3 regions of the Enterococcus sp. AMC1252 genome follow, and region 3 is predicted to be linked to each of the others. Evidence: predicted binding sites of a transcription regulator. Region 3 holds the regulator's gene; each other region holds the start of a gene.
The links. The regulator LexA, encoded in region 3, represses DNA repair genes until DNA is damaged. The targets are predictions, from matches to a motif close to CNAACANNTGTTNG.
Positions count from the first base shown of each region.

Region 1: the regulator LexA is predicted to act here: its motif matches at 1,378-1,391, upstream of ruvA (Holliday junction branch migration protein RuvA).
Region 2: the regulator LexA is predicted to act here: its motif matches at 1,539-1,552, upstream of AC4BB5_RS11740 (ATP-dependent DNA helicase).

Region 1 is NZ_CM177097.1:3,601,381-3,604,654, forward strand. Features, by position in the region: gene ruvB (Holliday junction branch migration DNA helicase RuvB) at 1-681, opposite strand, end outside; gene ruvA (Holliday junction branch migration protein RuvA) at 694-1,305, opposite strand; gene AC4BB5_RS16995 (peptide ABC transporter substrate-binding protein) at 1,499-3,172, opposite strand.
Region 2 is NZ_CM177097.1:2,472,922-2,476,195, forward strand. Features, by position in the region: gene AC4BB5_RS11740 (ATP-dependent DNA helicase) at 1-1,508, opposite strand, end outside; gene argJ (bifunctional glutamate N-acetyltransferase/amino-acid acetyltransferase ArgJ) at 1,612-2,769, opposite strand; gene AC4BB5_RS11750 (Bax inhibitor-1/YccA family protein) at 3,009-3,274, opposite strand, start outside.
Region 3 is NZ_CM177097.1:2,013,925-2,017,198, reverse strand. Features, by position in the region: gene AC4BB5_RS09465 (ABC-F family ATP-binding cassette domain-containing protein) at 1-14, shown strand, start outside; gene AC4BB5_RS09460 (thymidylate synthase) at 27-974, shown strand; gene AC4BB5_RS09455 (dihydrofolate reductase) at 993-1,493, shown strand; gene lexA (transcriptional repressor LexA) at 1,562-2,182, opposite strand; gene AC4BB5_RS09445 (DUF896 family protein) at 2,596-2,838, shown strand; gene tkt (transketolase) at 2,937-3,274, shown strand, end outside.

The DNA.
Region 1 (3,274 bases), 1.6 Mb from region 3:
TAATAAGCGGTTGGCAATACGAGGTGTACCACGAGAACGTCGAGCAATTTCAAAAGCCCCTTCTTCTACAATTTCTGTTTGAAAAATATCTGCGGAACGCAGTACGATTTCTTTTAAATCTCCAGTTTCATAATATTCCATATGAGAAATAATCCCAAAACGATCACGAAGCGGTGCTGATAACATACCTGCTCTGGTCGTTGCTCCGATTAAGGTAAATGGAGGCAAGGGAAAATGAACGGGATGCGCGGTCGTTCCTTGACCTACCATAATATCTACGTAAAAATCCTCCATGGCAGAATACAGCATTTCTTCCACAATACGAGGCAAACGATGGATTTCATCGATAAATAAAACATCTCCTGGCTCCAGTTCATTTAAAATCGCTACTAAATCTCCCGCTCTTTCAATCGCAGGTCCACTGGTAGTTCGAATATTAACATGCATTTCATTAGCGATTACCATTGCCATCGTTGTCTTACCGAGTCCTGGCGGTCCATATAAAAGTGTATGATCAAGCGCCTCTTCTCGGTTTCTGGCCGCTTCTATATAGATCGTAAGCTCTTGTTTGACTTTATCTTGACCGATATATTGTTCAAGAAACTGGGGACGCAGTGACTTTTCCAGTGATTCTTCACCTTCGCTTGTTTGAGCGGAAAGTAGTCTTTCATCTTCTGTCATAGCTATTCCTCCTTAGCGTTTCATCATGAATTTCAATGCATTGCGCAAATATTCATCAGTTGGTTGGCTACCTAGTTCTTCCAATTTCGGTGTAATTCGTTTGATTTCTTTTTCACTGTATCCTAGTGCACTTAAGGCTTCTAAAGCTTCTGTCAGCGACTGATTTGCTGATTGGACAGTTGAAGTTTTAGCCATTGCTTCAACAGCTGCATCTGACGTTTCTAATTCACCTAATTTTCCTTTTAGATCAAGAATCATTTGTTGAGCAGTTTTTTTACCTACACCTGGGAATTTTGTTAAATAGGTAGCATCTTCACTTTCGATTGCATTGATCAAGCCGCCATGGTCGTCTGATGCCATGATTGCAAGTCCACTTTTTGGTCCAATTCCTGAAACACTGATTAATTTTAAAAAGAGTTGTTTTTCATCTAAATCTCCAAATCCATATAATAAATGGGCATCTTCACGAATGACTTGATGAACATAAATTTGAATTTGTTGATCGGTTTTGCCAGAATAACGATAGGGATTGCCTACTGAAACCTGATAACCAATGCCGTTTGTTTCCACTACAATATAATAAGGGCTGATAAATGTCACTTTACCAATAATATACTCGTACATAATTTCACCTTTCTAAGTTCCAATAATGTTGGTACAGAGGTTCTTTTGCACCAACGTTTCTTATGCTTCATACGCACATACGTTTCTATTTTAGCATAGATTTAGAAAAATCAGTAGCTTGAAAACAGATTGTCTTATTAAATAAAAAGAAAACCAATACGAATTATGGATAGATTCGTATTGGCTTATTTTTTTATTCAGAAATATACGTCCATTTATAATCATATCGTGCACCAGCTCCGTGCGCCACTACACCTTTGACTTTTTCACTACGCATATGTGCTTCTGCTTTTTGGTAAATGGGTGCAACACCCATATCATCCATCAATAGTTTTTCAGTATCTACCATATCTGACCAACGTTTCTCAGGATCAGAAGCGTCTTTGCTACCAGAGTCTTTTACTAATTGATCATATTTTTCGTTTGAATAGCGCCCTCGGTTATATGGACCACCCGTTACAAATAAATCAGTAAAACTACTTGGGTCTGCATAATCAGCACCCCAACCGCCCATGAGTACTTCAAAGTCACCATTTTTGCCACGATCTAAACGAACAGTGAACGGTACGTTTGTGACTGTCACATCTACGCCGTCCAGAGTTTCTTTAACTGCACCTTGAATATATTCTAAGATTTTTTTTGTAGAATCCGTATCATCTCCGACAATGTCGAATTTGAATGTACTGATCCCTAATTCTTTTTTTGCTGCCTCCCAATATTTTTGGGCTTTTTCTTTATCATATTTCAATAAATCTTTATTCTCATCAGCAAAGTCTTTGTTATCTTTCGGTGAATAAGACATTCCTTCTGGAACGAGTCCTGTAGAAGCAACCGATCCGTCACCTAAGATACGTTCAACAACGGCATCACGATCAATAGAATAAGAAATAGCTTTTCTTAAATTTGCATTGTGGTATGGTGATTTTTCATCTCTTTGATTAAACTCAAGATAAGAAGTACGTGCATCTTTTTCGATCACAAGTTCTGGATCATCAGCCATTTGTTTAGCTAATTCTCCACTTAAGATTACATCATCTGCTTGTCCATCTTGGAACAGATTCAACGATGTTGGTGCTTCTTTGACCACTTTTACTTCGATTTTATCTAATTGAACGGTGTCTTTATCCCAGTATTGATCATTTTTAGTATACGACCATTCGGTGTCTGTTCCTGCTCCATCAAAATCAGTGAGTGTAAATGGACCATTGTAGACCGATGACTCACTGTTTGAAGCGTAGTCTTTGCCTTTTTCGTCTACTATTTTTTTATTTTGCGGGAAAAATGATGGGAATGCCAGCAAGTAATCAAAGTATGGTGTTTCTTGCTCCAGTGTTACTTCTAATTCATAGTCACTAATCGCTTTGATTCCTAATTCATCAAGAGCCTTTTTTCCAGCTGAAACATCTGCACCATTTTTTACTAATTCAAACATATAAGCATATTCAGCACCCGTTTTAGGATCTGCTGTCCGCTGCCAGCCATAGACATAATCCGCAGCAACTACAGGATCGCCATTAGACCACTTAGCATCTTCTCTTAGTTTAAACGTATACGTCAAACCATCCTCACTTTTCTTCGCCATCTCCGCTGCGCCTGCAGCGTGTGGTTTGCTTTTTTCATCTAAACGATATAATCCTTCATAGATATTATTAAACGCTGAAAAGCTGATAGTGTTTGTTCCTAATGATAAATCTGCCGTAGGCATTTCTTGTTGTACTACTAATTTGAAAAGCTGTTCCCCACTTGCTTTATTTCCCTTAGTACTACTACTTGTAGAATCGCTCTTACCTCCACCACCACATGCTGCCAATACTAATGTCGACAACATCATAACACTTATTAATTTCGTTTTTCTCGTCTTTTTCATTTTTTTCTCCTTAATAATAAATAGTATTCTTCTTAAATTTTAATTTTCTGAATATTCTTATATTACTAAAAATACAGACAAATAGCAACTATTTTCATGTAA
Region 2 (3,274 bases), 460 kb from region 3:
ACATACGTGCAATAATGATCATCATACCCTTCACTGATTTTAGTATAATTAAGCACCTCAAAATAAACAGATAAGACTTGATTCAATTCAATATGATCTTGGTTTTCTGGAAGCCATTCTTTGATTTTTTCAGCTGCAGAATAAGCTGCTCTAACCAGAGAATCAATGGGTGCATTTTGATGTAAAAATTCTTTTCCTGCTTCCTCACAGATCAATTTGATTTTATCAAATTCTTTTTCGATTTTGCTAAGTGCGCGAATCAGCTTATCTTGTTTTTTATCAAGAGTTCCCTTTAAAATCGACAGCTTATTTTTAGATAACTCAGCTGAATACATTTCTCGCGAACGATTAACTAAATTATGCACCTCGTCTACTAAAAATACATTTTCTTTAACTTCTGTCTGCTCCTCAAAAAAACGTCTTAAATAAACAACTGGATCAAATAAATAATTGTAATCGCAAATCACTAAATCACACCACAAACTAACATCTAAAGACAATTCAAACGGACATAAGGTATGCTTTCGTGCGTAAATTTCAATAACTTCACGTGTAAACTGATCTTCATTATTTAATAAATCCCATAGACCTTCGTTCAAACGATCATAATAACCATTAGCGAAAGGGCAAGCTTCCGGTGTGCAATTTCGCTCACTCAAAAAACAAATCTTGTCCTTGGCTGTTAGTGTTACGCTCTTTAATTTCATGTTCTTTTGTTTCATCGCTTCCACGGCATCTTCTGCAACTTGACGAGTAATTGTTTTAGCAGTTAAATAAAACGCCCTTTCAGCTTGTTCCTCACCGATCGCCTTTAGGGTTGGAAATAAGGTTGAAATTGTTTTCCCAGTACCAGTCGGTGCTTCAACAAAGAGTTTCTGATCACTCAAAATCGTTTTGTAAGCTGCAACCGCTAGTTCTCTTTGACCTGCCCGATAATCTCCATAGGGAAAAGGTAATTTTTGCAATGATCGGTTCCGAATTTTACGCCAATTTGCTTTAAAAATCAGCCACTGCTCATATTTTTGTGTTAGATCTTCAAAAAATACTTTTAGCTCGTCTTTAGTAAATTCTTTCTCTTGGCGAGTGATTTCGTCAGTTGTAGTTTGATAATAGGTCAACTGTAATGTAATTAGTTCCAAGCCTTCTTGCTGACAGTAAATATGGCCGTAACACATCACTTGATACCAATACATGTCAATTTGTTCTTCCAACAAATCTGAAAATGCTGGTTCTGATGTTTTGATTTCATCAATTACTGTCCGCTTTTTATCATCAACAAAAATGCCATCTGCTCGACCTTCAATTATGTATGTTTGATGATTCAATTCTATGTTAATGGCTAATTTGACTTCTTTTTGATAATTTTCGCCAGCTATCTTTTGAAGTTTCCGATGAATCTTAGCACCTTCTAACGCGGTGTGTTCACTCGTATGCCTAGCATCAATACTCCCTCTGCGCAAAATAAACTCCACTAATCTGCGGACTGCGATTCTTTGTGTATTCTGCATGTTCAATCCCACCTATCCTATCACTATTATAGAACATACATTCGTAAAATAAAAGAGGAGAGAACAAAATAAAACTGTTTTGTTCTCTCCATATAAAAAAGCATCAAGTAGAATAATCACTATTTATTTTGACATATTCATAACTTAAATCACAGCCAATTACTTCAAAAGTTTCCGATCCTTGATGTAAGTCTACCATTAAATAGATATCTTCATTTTGTTCAATGTATTCTGTTATTTGATTGATACTTTGTTTCTCCTCATTATTATTAGAAAAAATCGGATAGGCTCCATAAAAAATTTCTACTTTATTCTGATCAAAAATCAACCCATCGGTTTTACCAAGAGCCATTGCAATTCTTCCCCAATTAGGATCATTACCAAATAATGCCGTCTTGACCAAAGGGGAGTTGATAATCGATTTTCCAGCTTGTTTTGCTTGTTCTTTTGTTTCAGCATTTTTGACTGTGACAAACATCGTTTTTGTAGCTCCTTCAGCATCTTTGACCACATCTAAAGCTAGCTCTTTGCAAACTTGATTCAGTGCCCTTTGTAATTCGCTTGTTTTGAGTTCATGATACCCACTAGCTAAAAAAGCTACAGTGTCACTTGTGCTTGTATCCGTATCAATACTGATTGTGTTAAACGATTGGTCGACAGCTTCTTTCAGCATAGTATATATTTCTTCTTTTTCAACTTTAGCATCTGTCACGATATATGCTAACATTGTCGCCATGTTAGGCTCGATCATTCCTGAACCTTTAACAATACCTAAAATAGTTGCATCTCCGACTTTTAAACTGCGAACTTTGATTCGTTGATCCGTTGTCAAAATAGCATGGGCAAAATCGGCATAGTTTTCTTTTAGATCAATTGATTCTTTTTTTAAGAAGTCTTCTATGATATCGATTGGCAATTGCGGACCAATCATTCCTGTAGACGAAGGTAAAATATCTTCTTTTTTGATCTTCAGTTTATCGGATAAAGTTTCTAAAATTCTATATTCATTTTCTCTTCCTATTTTTCCAGTTGCAACATTGGCGATACCACTCGTCACTACAACTGCTTGTAATTCAGCATTTTTCACATGATTTTGCCCGATAGGGATACATTCACCACAAAATGTATTCTTCGTAAAAACAGCTGCTGCATGACAAACTTCATCAGCCACAATCAATCCAAAATCTTTTCTTTTTTTCTTGATCCCGACATGTGTCCCATAAAACTTAAATCCTTTTGGCCCATTTTCATACTTTCCCATCAATAACACCTTCCCATACATGATCAACTTACGTTCAATAAAGAACATTGCTTCCTAATTTTATAAAAGTATAAATCAAATGGTGAAGATAGTCAATGCATTTTATATCACAATTAAGCATTTAAAAGGATTTTTATACACAAATAAAGACTAATTACGCATATTAATGTAAAATGAAGCCTTTTTTTATACAAAAAAACACCCAGATTTCTCTGGGTGCTACAAATTTAATCAACTGATTAATTATTTTTACCAAATATACGTAAGAACGCTAAGAATAAGTTGATGAAATCAAGGTATAACTGTAATGCAAAGAATACTGCAATTCCTGTTCCAGCTTGTCCACCCGTTTCATTGTAAACTTGGCGGATCCTTTGATTATCATACGCCGTAATTCCTGCAAAAATCAACACCATCAAAATTGAAATGAAAAATGAGACTGCACTACTACGTAGGAAAAAGAAATTAATCACCATTGCAATGATGATTCCAATCAATGCGCTAT
Region 3 (3,274 bases):
TTGCAGAAAATTAGGAGGCAGTAACTATGGAAGAAGCATATTTAGCATTAGGCCGTACGATTTTAGAGGAAGGTCACTTAAAAGAAGATCGCACTGGAACGGGTACAAGAAGTATTTTTGGTCACCAAATGCGTTTTGATTTGTCTAAAGGGTTTCCTTTGTTAACAACTAAGCGAGTTCCATTCGGTTTAATAAAAAGCGAACTTTTATGGTTTTTAAATGGGGATACGAACATTCGCTACCTCTTACAACATAACAATCATATTTGGGATGAATGGGCTTTTGAACGCTATATCAAAAGTGATGACTACCACGGTCCGGATATGGCTGATTTCGGACGTCGAATTCTTGTTGATGAAGAATTTAAGAAAAGTTACGAAAAAGAGCACAAGGATTTTTGTGATAAAATTTTATCAAATGATATATTTGCTGAGAAATATGGTGAACTAGGTAATATTTACGGAGCTCAATGGCGTCATTGGGAGACCAAAAATGGTAGTTTCATCGATCAACTAAAAAATGTTATTGAAATGATAAAGAAAACACCGGATTCCAGACGTCTAATCGTATCCGCTTGGAACCCTGAAGATGTTCCGTCAATGGCTTTACCGCCGTGTCATACAATGTTTCAATTCTATGTGAATGATGGGAAACTAAGTTGCCAATTGTATCAACGTAGTGGTGATGTTTTTCTCGGTGTTCCATTCAATATTGCTAGCTATGCGTTATTGACGCATTTAATTGCTCATGAAACGGGTTTAGAAGTAGGTGATTTCGTCCATACGTTAGGAGATGCTCATTTATACACTAACCATGTTGATCAAATGAATGAACAGCTTACTCGAGAGATTCGATCTTTTCCTACATTAAAACTGAATCAAGGAAAACAATCTGTTTTTGATTTTGACATGGAAGATATTGTGATAGAAGGATATGATCCACATCCTGCAATTAAGGCGCCAATTGCCGTTTAATTTGAAAGGAGTTTCCCTATGCTAGCAGCCATATGGGCACAAGATGAAGAAGGGACGATCGGTAAAGAAAATCAGTTACCTTGGCATTTACCAAATGATCTGAAATTTTTTAAACAAATGACTGAAGACAATACGATTGTTATGGGGAGAAGGACCTTTGAAGGAATGGGGGGACGTCCCTTGCCAAATCGTCAAACGATTGTTCTAACAAGAGATAAAGAATACCGTGCAAACGGGGTCATCGTATTTCATACTGTAGACGAAGTGCTTGATTATGCTAAAACTTTCATTGGAATTACATTTATTGCAGGTGGTTCAGCAGTATATGAAGACTTTTTACCTTATTGTGATGTACTATATCGCACGGTTATTCATCAAGTATTTGATGGCGATACGAAGTTTCCATCTGTTACTTGGGAAGATTGGACATTGATTAATTTAAGCGAAGGAACGAAGGACGAAAAAAATAGATATGATTATCAGTTTGAAACGTATCAGCGTAAAGTAGCTACGGATTAAAAAGTTGACGTTTTTTTAGTCGAAGAGATAATAAAAAAAACATACTACTAAGTATGTTTTTTTATTATCTAAATATGATTGCGATATAAGCCAACAACTTTCCCCAAAATACTTACATTACTTAAAATAATGGGATCTAAGGCGTCGTTCTCTGGTTGCAAACGAATATGATCAGTTTCTTTAAAAAATCGCTTGCAAGTAGCTTCATCTTCATCAGTCATAGCAATAACGATATCACCATTAGATGCAGCGTTTTGTTTACGGACAATCACTTGATCGCCATCCAATATGCCAGCGTTGATCATACTTTCACCTCTGATAGTCAGCATAAACAAAGCATTTTCCTCTGCTTTTAAATCAGGTGGAAGAGGGAAAAAATCAGATGCTTCTTCTACAGCTAAGATAGGTTCCCCTGCTGTAACAACTCCAAGCATAGGAATAACTGTTGGTTTTACACCAATCCGATCTAAACCGTCTGCTGTCAATTCAATCGCTCTTGGTTTGGTAGGATCACGTAAAATCAGCCCTTTTTTCTCTAAACGCGCTAAGTGTCCGTGAACGGTTGAGGTTGAAGAAAGATCTACAGCCTTGCCAATTTCTCTCACGGTCGGGGGATAGCCTTTAAGCTCGACTTGCTCATATATATATTTTAATACTTCTATTTGTCTTGTGTCTGTACGTTTCACCAAAACCCGCACCTTCTTTCAATTTATATTTTTAGTGTACCATAGTTTCATAGAGGAATCAAACAAGCGTTCGTGTTTTTTTGAAAAAGTCTCGTTAGGATAATTTTTGGTAAAAAATAAGTGTGACTATCTAGAGTTTTGCATAGATAAGGGATATTCTTTCTTTTTTTTATTAAGAATATAGTTGTATTTTCTTTGTGCATCTTATAAGATAGACATGGAAAGTAAACTTGTCCATTTATACAAGCTAAAGTAATGATCTACTTCGATTTTACCATTTCCTAAGAGGTGAAAATTCAAGTAGTGATAGGATTTCAAAAAAGGGGAAATACACTTGTGAAAAAGTATTACAAACCTATTTTTCTTTCAGAACTGAGTGAGCCCTATTTAGCTTTTAAAATAAGGAGGTATAACTAATGTTATCATCTGATAAAATGAACCGAATCAATGAACTTGCCAACAAGGCGAAAGAGGATGGATTGACTGAGAAAGAACAAGCAGAACAAAAGGTACTTCGTCAAGAATATTTGGCTGCTTTTCGGGGAGGTATGCGTCATCATATCGAAGGGATGAAAGTGGTTGATCCTAAAGGAAATGATGTAACACCTAAGAAACTTAAAGAGATTCAAAAAGCTAAAGGATTGCATAATAGAAAATAATTTTAGTTTTTTTTACTAAAAGTAATTGCTTTCATAACCAAAATACGATAAAATATAGTTAATAAAGGTAAAAAAAACCTAAATAGGAGATGATTTTTTTGTTCGACAACACTGATCAGTTAGGCGTCAATACAATTCGTACACTAAGTATCGAAGCAGTACAAAAAGCAAATTCAGGACACCCTGGGTTACCAATGGGTGCTGCACCTATGGCTTATGCACTTTGGACAAAGCATTTGAAGGTAAACCCGAAAACATCAAGAAATTGGGTCGATAGAGATCGCTTCATTCTTTCTGCTGGTCATGGTTCTGCAATGTTGTATAGTTTACTTCACTTAGCAGGATACGGTGTAACAATGGACGATTTGAAAAGTTTTCGTCAATGGGACAGCAAAACACCTGGGCATCCAGAAGTACATCATACAGACGGTGTTGA